3 regions of the Mesorhizobium sp. M0618 genome follow, and region 3 is predicted to be linked to each of the others. Evidence: predicted binding sites of a transcription regulator. Region 3 holds the regulator's gene; each other region holds the start of a gene.
What was found. Region 3 encodes PhoB, which activates phosphate uptake and scavenging genes when phosphate is short. Its sites were predicted from a motif close to TGTCATNNANCTGTCAT; they were not measured.

Region 1: olsB (l-ornithine N(alpha)-acyltransferase) is a predicted target of PhoB. The motif match lies at 2,905-2,921, and genes of this name have one in related genera.
Region 2: NKJ04_RS17900 (RNA degradosome polyphosphate kinase) is a predicted target of PhoB. The motif match lies at 1,525-1,541, and genes of this name have one in related genera.

What each region holds. Positions count from the first base shown of each region.
Region 1 is NZ_JAMYQH010000008.1:140,500-144,886, reverse strand. Features, by position in the region: gene NKJ04_RS11490 (hypothetical protein) at 42-242, opposite strand; gene grpE (nucleotide exchange factor GrpE) at 482-1,117, shown strand; gene NKJ04_RS11480 (trimeric intracellular cation channel family protein) at 1,245-1,877, shown strand; gene olsB (l-ornithine N(alpha)-acyltransferase) at 1,966-2,841, opposite strand; gene NKJ04_RS11470 (response regulator) at 3,012-4,387, opposite strand, start outside.
Region 2 is NZ_JAMYQH010000015.1:155,343-159,729, forward strand. Features, by position in the region: gene NKJ04_RS17890 (FAD-dependent monooxygenase) at 1-1,196, opposite strand, end outside; gene NKJ04_RS17895 (zinc-finger domain-containing protein) at 1,216-1,461, opposite strand; gene NKJ04_RS17900 (RNA degradosome polyphosphate kinase) at 1,708-3,909, shown strand; gene ppx (exopolyphosphatase) at 3,909-4,387, shown strand, end outside.
Region 3 is NZ_JAMYQH010000022.1:77,422-81,808, forward strand. Features, by position in the region: gene pstA (phosphate ABC transporter permease PstA) at 1-414, shown strand, start outside; gene pstB (phosphate ABC transporter ATP-binding protein PstB) at 432-1,250, shown strand; gene phoU (phosphate signaling complex protein PhoU) at 1,277-1,984, shown strand; gene phoB (phosphate regulon transcriptional regulator PhoB) at 2,001-2,690, shown strand; gene eglC (endo-1,3-1,4-beta-glycanase EglC) at 3,154-4,387, shown strand, end outside.

The DNA.
Region 1 (4,387 bases), on a different contig from region 3:
TATTGCCGATAGGAGGTTTGCTGCCAAGATCGATTGTTGCGTTACGGCCGGTGCCAGCCGATGTCACCGCGCTCCGCCCCATCGAGGCGGTCGAGCAGTTCTCTGAGCCGGTCGGGGATGTCGGCTTCGGTGCGGAAGGCCGGCAAGGTGCGCAGAAAGCGGGTCACCGCCTCGGCGCCGAACTGGCGCCTGATCTCGATGGCCAGCCCCTCTGCCTTTTCGCCCATGTTGCGGGTCATCATCTTAAAATCCTGTCTCGGCTTCGAAACTCCTGCAGCAAGAGAATGGTTCCCCCATCATGCCTGTGTGGCAAGCAAAGCCGGCGGTTAAGGTAAAATTTGAATTAAAGTCGAAATGTCTTGCCTGTCATTGTCCGGCCTTGGCCGGCGGCTTCCATAGTCGCTTACCCCTTGATTTTTGGCCGCCAAACATCGATATCGGGCACAAAATCCACATCATTCGAGATTGACGGGAAACGGCGATGAGCGACCAGGCAAAAGACGAACGCGCGCCCGATGAAGTCGAGGCGACCGAGCCCACAGCCGAGCGCACCGAAGGCAGCACCGACGGTGACTATGAAGCCCTTGTGCGGCTGCTGAAGGAAAATGAAGAGCTGAAGGACCGCGCGCTGCGCGTGGCGGCCGAGATGGAAAACCTGCGTCGCCGCACGGCACGCGATGTGCACGATGCGCGCACCTACGCGGTCGCGAATTTCGCCCGCGACATGTTGTCGGTGTCGGACAATCTGCGCCGCGCGCTGGATGCGATTCCCGCCGAGGCCAAGGCATCGGGTGACGCCGGCTTCAAGGCGCTGATCGAAGGCGTCGACCTCACCGAGCGCGCCATGCTGTCGGCGCTGGAACGGCATGGGGTCAAGAAGCTCGCGCCTGAAGGCGAGAAGTTCGATCCCAATTTCCACCAGGCGATGTTCGAAGTGCCCAATCCGGATGTCCCGGCCAACACCGTGGTCCAGGTCGTGCAGCCGGGCTATTCGATCGGCGACCGCGTGCTGCGCCCGGCCATGGTGGGAGTCGCCAAGGGCGGGCCAAAGTTCACCGCCGCTGAAGCACCGGTTGAGCCGGGGCCGGTGAACGAACAGGCCGAGAAAGATGCGTGAGGCAGGGAATAGGCAGTAGGCAGTAGGCAGTAGGCAGTAGGAAACTAGGGCAGTCGTATCAATCGCGCGGCTTCGTGCTATTCATACTGCCTATCCCTAAATCCCTAATCCCTACTGCCTTGGCCTCATGAACCCTATCGCGCTTCTTGACTATGCCGGTGTCGCCGTCTTCGCGGCGACCGGGGCGCTGGCGGCTTCGCGTAAGCAACTCGACATTATCGGCTTCCTGTTCCTGGCCAGCGTCACCGGGATAGGCGGTGGCACGCTTCGCGACGTTATCCTCAACCTGCCGGTTTTCTGGGTCGCCAACTCCGGCTATGTGCTGGTCTGCGCCGCGGTTGCGGTGCTGGTCTTCTTCGGCGCGCATCGTATCGAATCGCGCTGGAAGTGGCTGCTCTGGCTCGACGCCGTCGGGCTCGCCGCTTTTTCGGTGATGGGCGCGGCCAAGGGGCTTGCGATTACCGGTTCGCCGGTCGTCTCCGTCATCACCGGCGTGCTCACCGCCACTTTCGGCGGCATTTTGCGTGATCTCCTTGCCGGCGAGCCATCTGTGCTGCTCAGGCCCGAGATCTACGTCACGGCGGCCCTTGCGGGTGCCTGCCTTTACACGCTTGGCGATCTTGCCGGCCTGCCGCCGCTCGCCTCGGACCTTGCCGGCTTTGCGGCGGCGTTCCTCGTGCGCGGTGGTGCGCTCAAATTCGGCTGGTCGTTTCCGTCCTACAAGAGCCGACCCGGCAGGCGGCCGGAAGATATTCCGTGAAGAGAGGGAATAGGGAATGGGGAATAGGAATAGGGAATAGGGAATAGGGAATAGGGAATAGGGCCTACTGCCTACTGCCTACTCAATCTCACGCCGCGAAGCGCTGGGCTTCGCCGCCATAATAGTTGACGTAGCGTGCGCCGATCTCCTTGACCGGCATCACGACGAACACATCGACCGTCGAGAATTCGCGATCGATGACGCAACCATCGCCGATGCGGGCACCGACGCGCAGATAGCCCTTGACCAGAGGCGGCATCGCGGCGATCGCCGCCTTGGCATTGACGGCCTCGATCGGCATCAGATCCATCGAGCAATAGCGCCCGGACACCGCGCGCACGTCCCAGGCCGAGTTCGTCCGGCAGTGGTGGGCGAGGTAGGTGAGCGCCTCCGCATGCGCCGCCGGCACGGTGCCGTGAAAGGACGCGCAGCCGGTCATCACACCGATTTCGTAATGATTGATGTAAGCCCAGATGCCTTGCCACAACGCCTCGATGGTGCGCTTCGAGCGGTATTCCGGCAACACGCAGGAGCGGCCGAGTTCAAGGAAACGCTGGCCGGGATGGCGGGCGATGAGCTTGGTCAGCTCGAATTCACCTTCGGAATAGAAGCCACCGGCCGTGGCCGCGATTTCTTGCCGCAGCAGCCGATATGTGCCGACGATGCGGCGATGTTCGGGACCGGAAAGCGTGGTGTCCAAAACCAGCAGATGGTCGCAGAGCGGATCGAACCGATCGGCGTCCCGGCGGTCATGGGCCTGGAACAGGTCCTTCCTGGCGCCAAGTTCGTCGTAGAACACCCGGTAGCGCACTTCCTGCGCGGCCGCGATCTCGGCCTCGTTGCGAGCGAGCCGCACTTCAAGATTGCCTATACGGCCCAGCGCCGCGCCCTTTATGACGGAATCGACGTTACGTCCGGCAAGCAAGGCGCTGCTGGCGTTCGGCCGAGTGTCACATTCCGGCATAACTGTATGCACGAGTGATTCTCCTTCGAGCCATCCCTCTTGGCACGGGGATACGGTGTAGGTGCAACAGGATTGTGACAGTACCGTGATACGACGTCGTGGGCAATACTTCGTCGGCTGGCGAATACGATCAACCGGCTACGTTTAAGTGATCGCGCGGTACGGAAAGCTCAGGCCGCGACGACCTGGCCCTCGACGGCATTGACCAGCGCCTCGGGGTCGAGCGGCTTGGTGACAAAGCCGCTGGCGCCATGAGCCAACACCGCATGGCGGGTCTTTTCCTGGCTGTCGGCCGACAGCACCATGATCGGCACCGGCCGCACGGCACTTTCTTCCTCATGGCGGCGGATGGCGGCGATCGCGTCCAGCCCGTCCATGACCGGCATGTGCAGATCCATCAAGACCACGTCGAAGCGGTCCTTGTGCGCGGCGCCGGTGACAGCCTCGACGGCGGCCTTGCCGTTGCCGACCACCTTGACGCGATGCCCGGCCTTCAGCAGCGTGGCGCGGGCCAGCATGGCGTTGATGTCATTGTCCTCGGCGATCAGCACCGACAGGCCGCGCTGGCGGTTGCCGACGGTGCGCAGCGTCGGCGCGCCGCGCCTTTCCGGCTGCGGCGGGCCGAGGCTCGGAGCATGGCTGCTCAACAGCACACGCAGAAGTGTTCCGCCACGCACCGGTCTGGCCAGGAAGGTTGCGTAGCCGCTGGCGCGGAACTCGCCAAGCATGCCGCGATCGGTCGGCGCGATCAGCGTGATCGCCTCACAGTCGGAGAAACCGCTCTGGCGCAGGCGCTTGAGCAGCCTTCCGTCGCCTTCTTCCATCGCTGCATCGACCAGGATCGCATCGCAGCCGGCGGCGAAAGGCGCGGCCTGTGCGGCAGTGGTGGCGATGTCGACCGCGCCGCCATTGGCGCGGATGGTGCGGGCGATGGCGTCGGCCTCGACGGCGTTCTTCGACAGGATCACCGCGCGTCTGCCCGAGAGAGCATTCTGGTGGCCCTGCGGCGCTTCGGTGGCCGCTATCGCAGGGATTTCGAAGACGAACTCGGATCCCTGGCCGAGCCGGCTGGATACCGAGATCGTGCCGCCCATGGCGGCCACCAGGCGTCTGGAGATGGCAAGGCCGAGGCCGGCCCCGCCATGTGTGCGTGTCGACGTGCCGTCGGCCTGCTCGAACTCCTCGAAAATGCGCTCCAGGTCGGCATCACGCAGGCCCGGACCGGTATCGGCGATGGTGAAGCATATGCGGTCGCTGGTTTCGGTGCGTGCGCGTGCTATGCTCACCAGCACGCCGCCGCTGTCGGTGAACTTGATGGCGTTGCCGATGAGGTTGAGAAGCACCTGCCTCACCTTGCCCGGATCGGCGGTGATCAATTGCGGCACGTCGGGTTCGACATGGCAACCCAGCCCGATATCCTTGGCGAAAGCCCGCGCTGCCAGCAATTCGATGATGTTGTCGGCGATCTCGCGCACCGACATCGGCTGCGGCTCGGGGTCGAAACGCCCGGCTTCGATCTTGGAATAGTCGAGAAGATCCTCGATCA
Region 2 (4,387 bases), on a different contig from region 3:
AGATCCGCCGCGAGTTTTTCCGACGAGCGCACCTTCAGGAACACATTGCGCGCAATCGCCACTGGACCCACGGCATGCCAGGCCAGCCGGTTGACAGCGCCGCGTCGGGCGACCTGCGCGACACGCGGCCGCCGTGACTGCTCCCAGACGGCAAGCGCGGCCAGAGGATCGGGGGGGAAGTCGGCAATGATATCGGCAAGCGTCGCCGCATCCTCGATCGCCATCGCCGCACCTTGCGCCGCGAACGGGGTCATTGCATGCGCGGCGTCGCCGATCAGCGCAATGCCGTTCGGTATTGTCCAGGGCTGTTGCGGGTCGACCGTGTGGATCGGCCACGCCGTCCACGGGCCGGCCTGCTCGACCAGACGGGCAAGTTCTGCCGCGGTGCCGCGCAGGGCGCTGCTCAGGATCCCGGCGTCGGCGTTGCCGGACCAGCCCTCGGCAATGCGGTCGCCCTTGGTGAAGGCCGCGAGATTGAAGGCCGCACCCTTGCTGACGGGATAGGCGACCATATGGAAGCCGGGATGCAGGAAGGTGGTGACGCAGTCCTTGGCGCCGATGGCTGCAAAGGTTTGCCCGGCGGCGCTGTCGGCCGCGACGGTGGCGCGCCAGGCCAGTTCGCCGGAGAAATGGTTTCTTCGCGAAGCCGACCCCTTGGCCGAATCGACAAGTGCGCGCACCGACGACCAGACGCCATCGGCCCCAACCAGCAGGAAGCCCTCCGCCTCGACGGTTTTGCCACCGATCTCGGCCGTCGCGGTGATGCCGTGCGGGCCGGTGTCAACGCCGCCCATGCGGGCGCCGGTGGTGAGATGGATATCCGGTATCTCGGCAGCGCGCGCGGTCAGTGCGCGCTGCAGATCGGCCCTGTGCGCGACGAGATAAGGTGCCTGCCAGCGCGTTTCGGCGGCTTGCCCCAGCGGCACGCGCGCCAGTTCGCGCAAGGTCGCGGCCTCCTTCAGCACCACGGCTTCCGGCCGCACCGCCGCCGGCAGCAGCCGGTCGAGTACGCCAAGCTGGCGAAGGATGCGGGTCGCGTTGGGAGAAAGCTGAATGCCGGCGCCTGCCGCTTCCAGGCGCTGCGCCTGTTCGAACACCCGTACCGAGTAGCCGCGTTCGGCGAACGCCAGCGCTGCGGTCAATCCGGCGACACCCGCCCCGGCGATGACAATTTGCCGGGAGCGCGTGTCGTTCATCGGGCTGGTCGCGAAAGACTCAGGCGGCCTGTTCTATGTAGATGCAGCCGGCCGGCAGCGTTTCGGTTGCCTTCAGCTTCGGCGAATAGCGGTAGAGCGTCGAGCAATAGGGACAGACTTTTTCGTTGTCGTCGCCCATGTCCAGAAACACATGCGGGTGGTCGAAAGGCGGATTGGCGCCCGTGCACATGAATTCCTTCACGCCGATGTCGATTGCCTGATAGCCCGCATCGTTCTGAAAATGGGGAATGGAACCGCCTGCCATCGTCGTCTCCTTAACGCAGTCTCGTCTGCATCTGGATCATATCAGGCCTCTTTGCAAGTTCGATGAAATCAAACTGTCGCAAAAGCCTGTCAGAGGATAAGTTAAGCCGGTTAACGCATGGCCCCGAAGACCGACACCGGTTTTCGGCAAGGACCATGCGTCGCCTTGGAGTGGTAGAGCGTCCTTTGCGCGTCCTGAATGACGCGCGGCGCTTTAGCTGGCTGACGGTGTGGAAGAGCGGGAATCATGAACGAACTGAAGCCGGTGCAGAACGAATTCGTGGATGTCGAGGTGGCTCGTCCGGAGGGCGGCAACCCGGACCGGTTTGTCAACCGCGAGTTCTCCTGGCTGCAGTTCAACCGGCGCGTTCTCGAGGAGTCGCTGAACCTCAATCATCCGCTGCTGGAGCGCGTCCGCTTCCTGTCGATCTCGGCCGCCAATCTCGACGAGTTCTTCATGGTGCGCGTCGCCGGCCTCGCCGGCCAGGTGCGCGAGGGCATCACGCTGAAGAGCCCTGACGGCCGCACCCCCGAACAGCAGCTCGAACAGCTGCTGCGTGAGGTCGAGCGGCTGCAGGAAGACCAGCAGAAGAGCCTTTCGGCGCTCACCGTGCTGCTCAACAAGGAAGGCATCGAGAGCATCACCCGCGATGCGCTGACCAAGGACGAGAAAATCTGGCTGGAAGACCATTTCCAGGGGCAGGTGTTCCCGGTGCTGACCCCGCTGTCGATCGACCCGGCGCATCCGTTCCCGTTCATTCCCAATCTCGGCTTCTCGATGGCGCTGCAATTGCGCCATCGCAAGAACGGCGAAGAGATGAGCGCGCTGCTGCGCCTGCCGGTAGCGCTGAAGCGCTTCATCCGTCTGCCGGACCGCAAGCATCACGTCCGCTTCATCCCGCTGGAAGAGGCGGTCGGCCTCTATATCGGCAAGCTCTTCCCCGGCTATGAGGTCAAGGGCTCCGGCACGTTCCGCATCATTCGCGACAGCGATATCGAGGTCGAGGAGGAGTCCGAGGATTTGGTTCGCCTATTCGAAACGGCGCTGAAGCGGCGGCGGCGGGGTTCGGTGATCCGCATCGAATTCGACAGGCTGATGCCTGATGAATTGCGCGACTTCGTCGCCGGCGAGCTTGGCGTGTCGTCCAGCCGCATCAGCGTCTTGACCGGTCCGTTGGCGCTCAGCCAGATTTCCGAGATCGTCGCCGTTCCCCGCGACGACCTGAAATTCACGCCCTACAATCCGCGTTTTCCCGAGCGCATCCGCGAGCATGGCGGCGATTGTTTTGCCGCCATCCGCGAGAAGGACATCGTCGTCCATCACCCCTACGAATCGTTTGACGTCGTGGTGCAGTTCCTGCGCCAGGCGATGGCCGATCCGGAAGTGGTGGCGATCAAGCAGACGCTTTACCGCACCTCCAACGACAGCCCGATCGTGCGTGCGCTGGTCGACGCGGCCGAGGCCGGCAAGTCGGTCACCGCGCTGGTCGAGCTCAAGGCGCGCTTCGACGAAGAAGCCAACATCCGCTGGGCGCGCGATCTGGAGCGTGCCGGCGTGCAGGTCGTGTTCGGCTTTCTCGAGCTGAAAACCCATTCGAAAATGTCGCTGGTGGTGCGGCGCGAGGACGGCAAGCTGCGCAACTACGTGCACCTCGGCACCGGCAACTACCATCCGGTCACGGCGCGCATCTACACCGACCTGTCCTTCTTCACCACCGATCCGACGATCGCCCGCGATGTCGCCCAGCTCTTCAATTTCATCACCGGCTATGCCGAGCCGACGGACGAAATGCGGTTGGCGATCTCGCCGTTCACGCTGAGAAGCCGCATCCTGAAGCACATTGCCGACGAGATTGCCTACGCGGTGCAGGGGAAACCGGCGCGCATCTGGATGAAGATGAACGCACTCGTCGATCCGATCATTATCGACGCGCTCTACGATGCCAGCCGCGCCGGCGTCGAGGTCGACCTGGTCGTGCGCGGCATCTGCTGCCTGAGGCCGCAGGTTCCGGGCCTGTCGGAAAACATCCGCGTAAAATCGATCGTCGGCCGTTTTCTCGAGCACAGCCGCATCTATTGCTTCGGCAACGGTCATGGCCTGCCATCGGACGAGGCGATCGTCTACATCTCCTCGGCCGATCTGATGCCGCGCAATCTCGACCGCCGCGTCGAAACCATGGTGCCGATCACCAATCCAACTGTGCACGAACAGATCCTTGGCCAGATCATGCTGGGCAACATCATGGACAATCAGCAAAGTTTCGACGTATTGGCTGATGGAACCTCCCGGCGCGTCGTGCTGGAGGAGGGCGAGGAACCGTTCAACGCGCAGGAATATTTCATGACCAATCCGAGCCTGTCGGGACGGGGTGACGCGCTGAAGTCGCATGCGCCCAAGCGCATCGCGCAGTTCAAGCGCCGCAAGAAGAACGCAGCAGCGTCCGGCTGATGCTGTCTGATTCCCAGGGCCGGCTGCAGGACCGCCGACCGCTGTCCATCATCGACATCGGATCGAACTCGATCCGCCTCGTCGTCTATGAGGGGCTGGCGCGTTCGCCGACCATGCTGTTCAACGAAAAGATGCTGGCCGGTCTCGGCCGCGGCATCGTGTCGACCGGCAAGCTCGACCCCGAGGCGGTGACGCGCTCGATGGAGGAGTTCCGCCGCTTTCGCGCGCTCTCCGACCAGGCCGGCGCCGAGCATATGTATGTGCTGGCCACCGCCGCCGCCCGTGAGGCTATCAACGGTCCCGATTTCATTCACCGCGCCGAGGACGTGCTGAAGACCGAGATTCGTGTCATCAGCGGCCGTCAGGAAGCCTATTATTCCGCGCTCGGCGTCATTTCCGGCTTCCACCCGGCCAATGGCATCGCCGGCGATCTGGGCGGCGGCAGCCTCGAGCTGGTAGACGTCAGCGGCGAAGCGAT
Region 3 (4,387 bases):
ATGACGCTGCCGACGATCATCATCGCGACGCGAGCCGCACTTGCAGCGGTGCCGCCGTCGATCCGCTCGGCAGCTCTCGGTCTTGGCGCCTCCAAGATGCAGATGGTGTTCCAGCACATCCTGCCGCTTGCCGCGCCCGGCATCCTCACCGGCACCATCATCGGTCTGGCGCGTGCGCTCGGCGAAACCGCGCCTCTGCTGCTGATCGGCATGGTCGCCTTCGTCGCCGATCCACCGACGACGCCTTTCGATCCGGCCACCGCGCTGCCGGTGCAGATCTATATGTGGGCGAACGAGGCCGAACGCGCCTTCGTCGAGCGTATGTCCGGCGCCATCATCATCCTGCTCGTCTTCCTCATGGCCATGAACATCACCGCGATCGTGCTTCGGCGTCGGTTCGAGCGGCGCTGGTAGAAAAAAGGCATCTTGGTATGAACATCATGACCGAACAGTCCCTTGAAAACGCAGTGGGCGACAAGATGAAGTCGAACGAAGTAATCAAAATGCGCGGCGACAAGGTCGGCGTGTTCTATGGCGAGAAGCAGGCGCTGTTCGACGTCGATCTCGACGTCCGCCTGAACCAGGTGACGGCGCTGATCGGCCCCTCCGGCTGCGGCAAGTCCACCTTCCTGCGCTGCCTCAACCGCATGAACGACACCATCGATTCAGCACGGGTAACCGGCAAGATAACGCTCGACGAAGAAGACATCTACGACAAGAACATCGATGTCGTCGAACTCAGGGCGCGCGTCGGCATGGTGTTCCAGAAACCCAATCCGTTCCCCAAATCGATCTACGAGAACGTTGCCTATGGTCCGCGCATCCACGGATTGGCCAAGCGCAAGGCCGACATGGACCAGATCGTAGAGTCGAGCCTGAAGAAGGCGGCGATCTGGAACGAGGTCAAGGACCGTTTGCAAGAACCTGGCACGGGTCTTTCCGGTGGCCAGCAGCAGCGTCTGTGCATTGCACGCGCCATCGCCGTGTCACCCGAGGTGATCCTGATGGACGAACCGTGTTCGGCGCTCGACCCGATCGCCACCGCTCGCGTCGAGGAACTGATCGACGAACTGCGTCAGAACTATACCATCGTCATCGTCACCCATTCGATGCAGCAGGCAGCGCGCGTGTCGCAGCGCACCGCGATGTTCCATCTAGGCTATCTGGTCGAGGAGGGCGCCACCGACAAGATGTTCACCACCCCCGACGACAAACGCACCCAGGACTACATCACCGGCCGGTTCGGCTGAGCTCAGGCATACGAGGGACGAAGATCATGGGTGAACATACCGTCGCATCTTTCGATGAGGATCTGGAGCAGATCAGCCAGCTGATCCGCGACATGGGCGATCTCGCCCGCTCGATGGTCAGTGGCTCGACCAGGGCTTTGCTCAATTCGGACAATGCGCTGGCGCAGCGCGTGGTTTCCGATGATGCCATCATGGATGCACGCCAGCGCGAGCTGGACGATCGCGCCATCACGCTGATCGCCAAGCGCCAGCCAATGGCCAACGATCTGCGTGCGGTGGTCGGTTCGATCCGCATGGCCGGCGACCTTGAGCGCATCGGCGACCTTGCCAAGAACATCGCCAAGCGCGTCGGCACTGTCGGGCTGAGTGTCACGCCGCACGACCTTTCGCATTCGATCGACGCGATGGCGCAACTGGTGCTGATCCAGGTGCAGGGGGTCGTCGACGAGTACGCCGCCGCCGACCCGGCAGCGCTTGCCACGCTCAGAAACAATGACGAACGCATCGACGTCAAATACACCTCGGTGTTCCGCGAGCTGCTGACCTACATGATGGAAGATCCCCGCAACATCACGGCGTGCACGCACCTGTTGTTCTGCGCCAAGAACCTCGAGCGGATCGGCGACCACGTGACCAACATCGCCGAAAATGCCTACTATGTTTTGACCGGCACGCAGCTGCCAGCCAATCGTCCGAAGCAGGACGAGACGGCAATGTCCGCGCCAGCGGCATAACAGGGGTGACCAGCCGATGATCGCACCACGCATCATGGTGGTGGAGGATGAGGAGCCGCTAGGCGTGCTGCTCCGCTACAATCTTGAATCCGAAGGTTACCAGGTCGAGGTGGTGACGCGCGGCGACGAGGCCGAAATCCGGCTGCAGGAGAACGTTCCCGACCTTCTCGTGCTCGACTGGATGGTGCCGGCGGTTTCCGGCATCGAACTCTGCCGGCGCCTGCGAATGCGCCCAGAGACCGAGCGGCTGCCGATCATCATGCTGACCGCGCGAGGCGAGGAAAGCGACCGCGTGCGCGGCCTGTCGACCGGCGCCGACGACTATCTGGTCAAGCCGTTCTCGACGCCGGAGTTCATGGCCAGGGTCAAGGCGCTGCTGCGCCGGGCCAAGCCGGAAGTGCTGTCCAGCGTGCTAAAGGTCGGCGACATCGTGCTCGATCGCGAGTCGCACCGGGTCTATCGCAAGAAGAGCGAGATCCGGCTCGGGCCGACCGAATTCCGCCTGCTCGAATTCATGATGCGCCACCCCGGCCGCGTGTTCTCGCGCAGCCAGCTGCTCGACAATGTCTGGGGCGAGACGATTTACATCGACGAACGCACTGTCGACGTGCACGTCGGCCGGCTGCGCAAGGCGGTCAACAACGGCCGCATGCCTGATGTCATCCGCACCATCCGTGGGGCGGGTTACGCGATCAGGGAAGACTAGGTGGCTGTTCCGTCCCGATAGATCGTGACCGGGAAAACTCGATTAGCACGTGGTCGCCAACAGCCGCGAAGAGTGGAATGTTGCACTCGTCTCATCGATGGGGAGCGAGCACGTGACGCTTTGGCCCAAATGCGGTCATTCGAAACCTGATGAGGATGACCGCTCTTGGCGGTACGTCGCCATCTTGCCCGCAGACTCCGACCAGAAAGCCATGCAAGAATAAATTTGAGTTAACTTAGATATACGTTCGTTAAACGACGTGTGTTCTGCATAAATATACGATTTTACTAAATTGCTTCAATTTACATTGAGCCATCACCTCCTTATTCATTATCCGCCTTCCGATTATTGCGGTCTCGGATCGAATGACGATTCCGTGGAACGATCTCGTTCCTTGCAGCGTTGCTTTGGGAGCGGTCGCCGGACCTTTGACCAGGTCGGACACCATGAGGAAGGATTTCTGATGAGCACGGTCTTAAACGCCAAAGGCATCCCTCTTGCCTACACCGGCGCTTCCACTCATTGGTTCTCGGCCACCGGGTCTGGACCGGAACTGCATGGCACCTCCGGCAACGACTCCTTCTGGGGAGACACCGGCGTCACTGTCACGATCCACGGTGGCGCCGGCGACGACTACTATCATCTCTATTCCACCAACAACAAGGTGGTCGAGGATCCTGGGGCAGGGATCGACACGATCGACACATGGATGAGCTACAAGCTCCCTGACAATTTCGAGAACCTCGTCGTTACCGGCACCAACCGATTTGCGTTCGGAAATGCGTTGGACAACATCATCAAGGGCGGGTCAGGTCACCAGACGCTGGATGGCGGCAAGGGAAATGATGTCCTGATCGGCGGCGATGGCGCCGATACTTTCGCCATCTCCAAAGGTAATGGAAGCGATCTTATCTTCGATTTCGGTGCGACCGATGCGCTCCGCCTTAACGGCTACGATTTCACTTCGTTCGATGCCGTCCGTTCACAGATGGTCCAAGTGGAATCGAACGTGATGCTGAACCTCGGATCCGACGAAATCCTGGTGTTCAAGAATACGACCATCGACAAGCTGCAGCCCACCCAGTTCGAACTTCCGATAGACAAGTCCGCAATGACGCTGTCCTTCTCCGACGATTTCAACACGCTGAGCCTTCGGGACGGGCAGGACGGCACCTGGAATTCCAATTTCTGGTGGGGAGCGCCGAACGGCAGCACGTTGAGCAGCAATGGTGAGTTGCAGTGGTATATCGACGCCAATTATGGCCCGACGAGTTCGGTCCATCCGTTCAGCGTTGAGAACGGCGTCCTCACCATCACCGCCGCGCAGGCGCCGGAGGACATCAAGCCTCTGATCAACAACTACGAATACACCTCGGGGATCCTGACGACCCACGACACCTTCTCGCAAACCTACGGCTATTTCGAAATGCGGGCGGATCTTCCTGAAACAGCCGGAGCCTGGCCGGCGTTCTGGCTGCTTCCGGAGGACGGATCGTGGCCGCCGGAGCTGGACGTTGTCGAAACGCGCGGCCAGGACCCGAACACGCTCTACATGACGGCGCATTCCAATGAGACGGGAGCGCACACGAAGGTTTCGTCAACGGTGAACGTTGCGGATACCGACGGTTTCCACACCTATGGCCTGCTCTGGACGAAGGATGAGCTTGTCTGGACCTACGATGGTGTAAAGGTCGCTC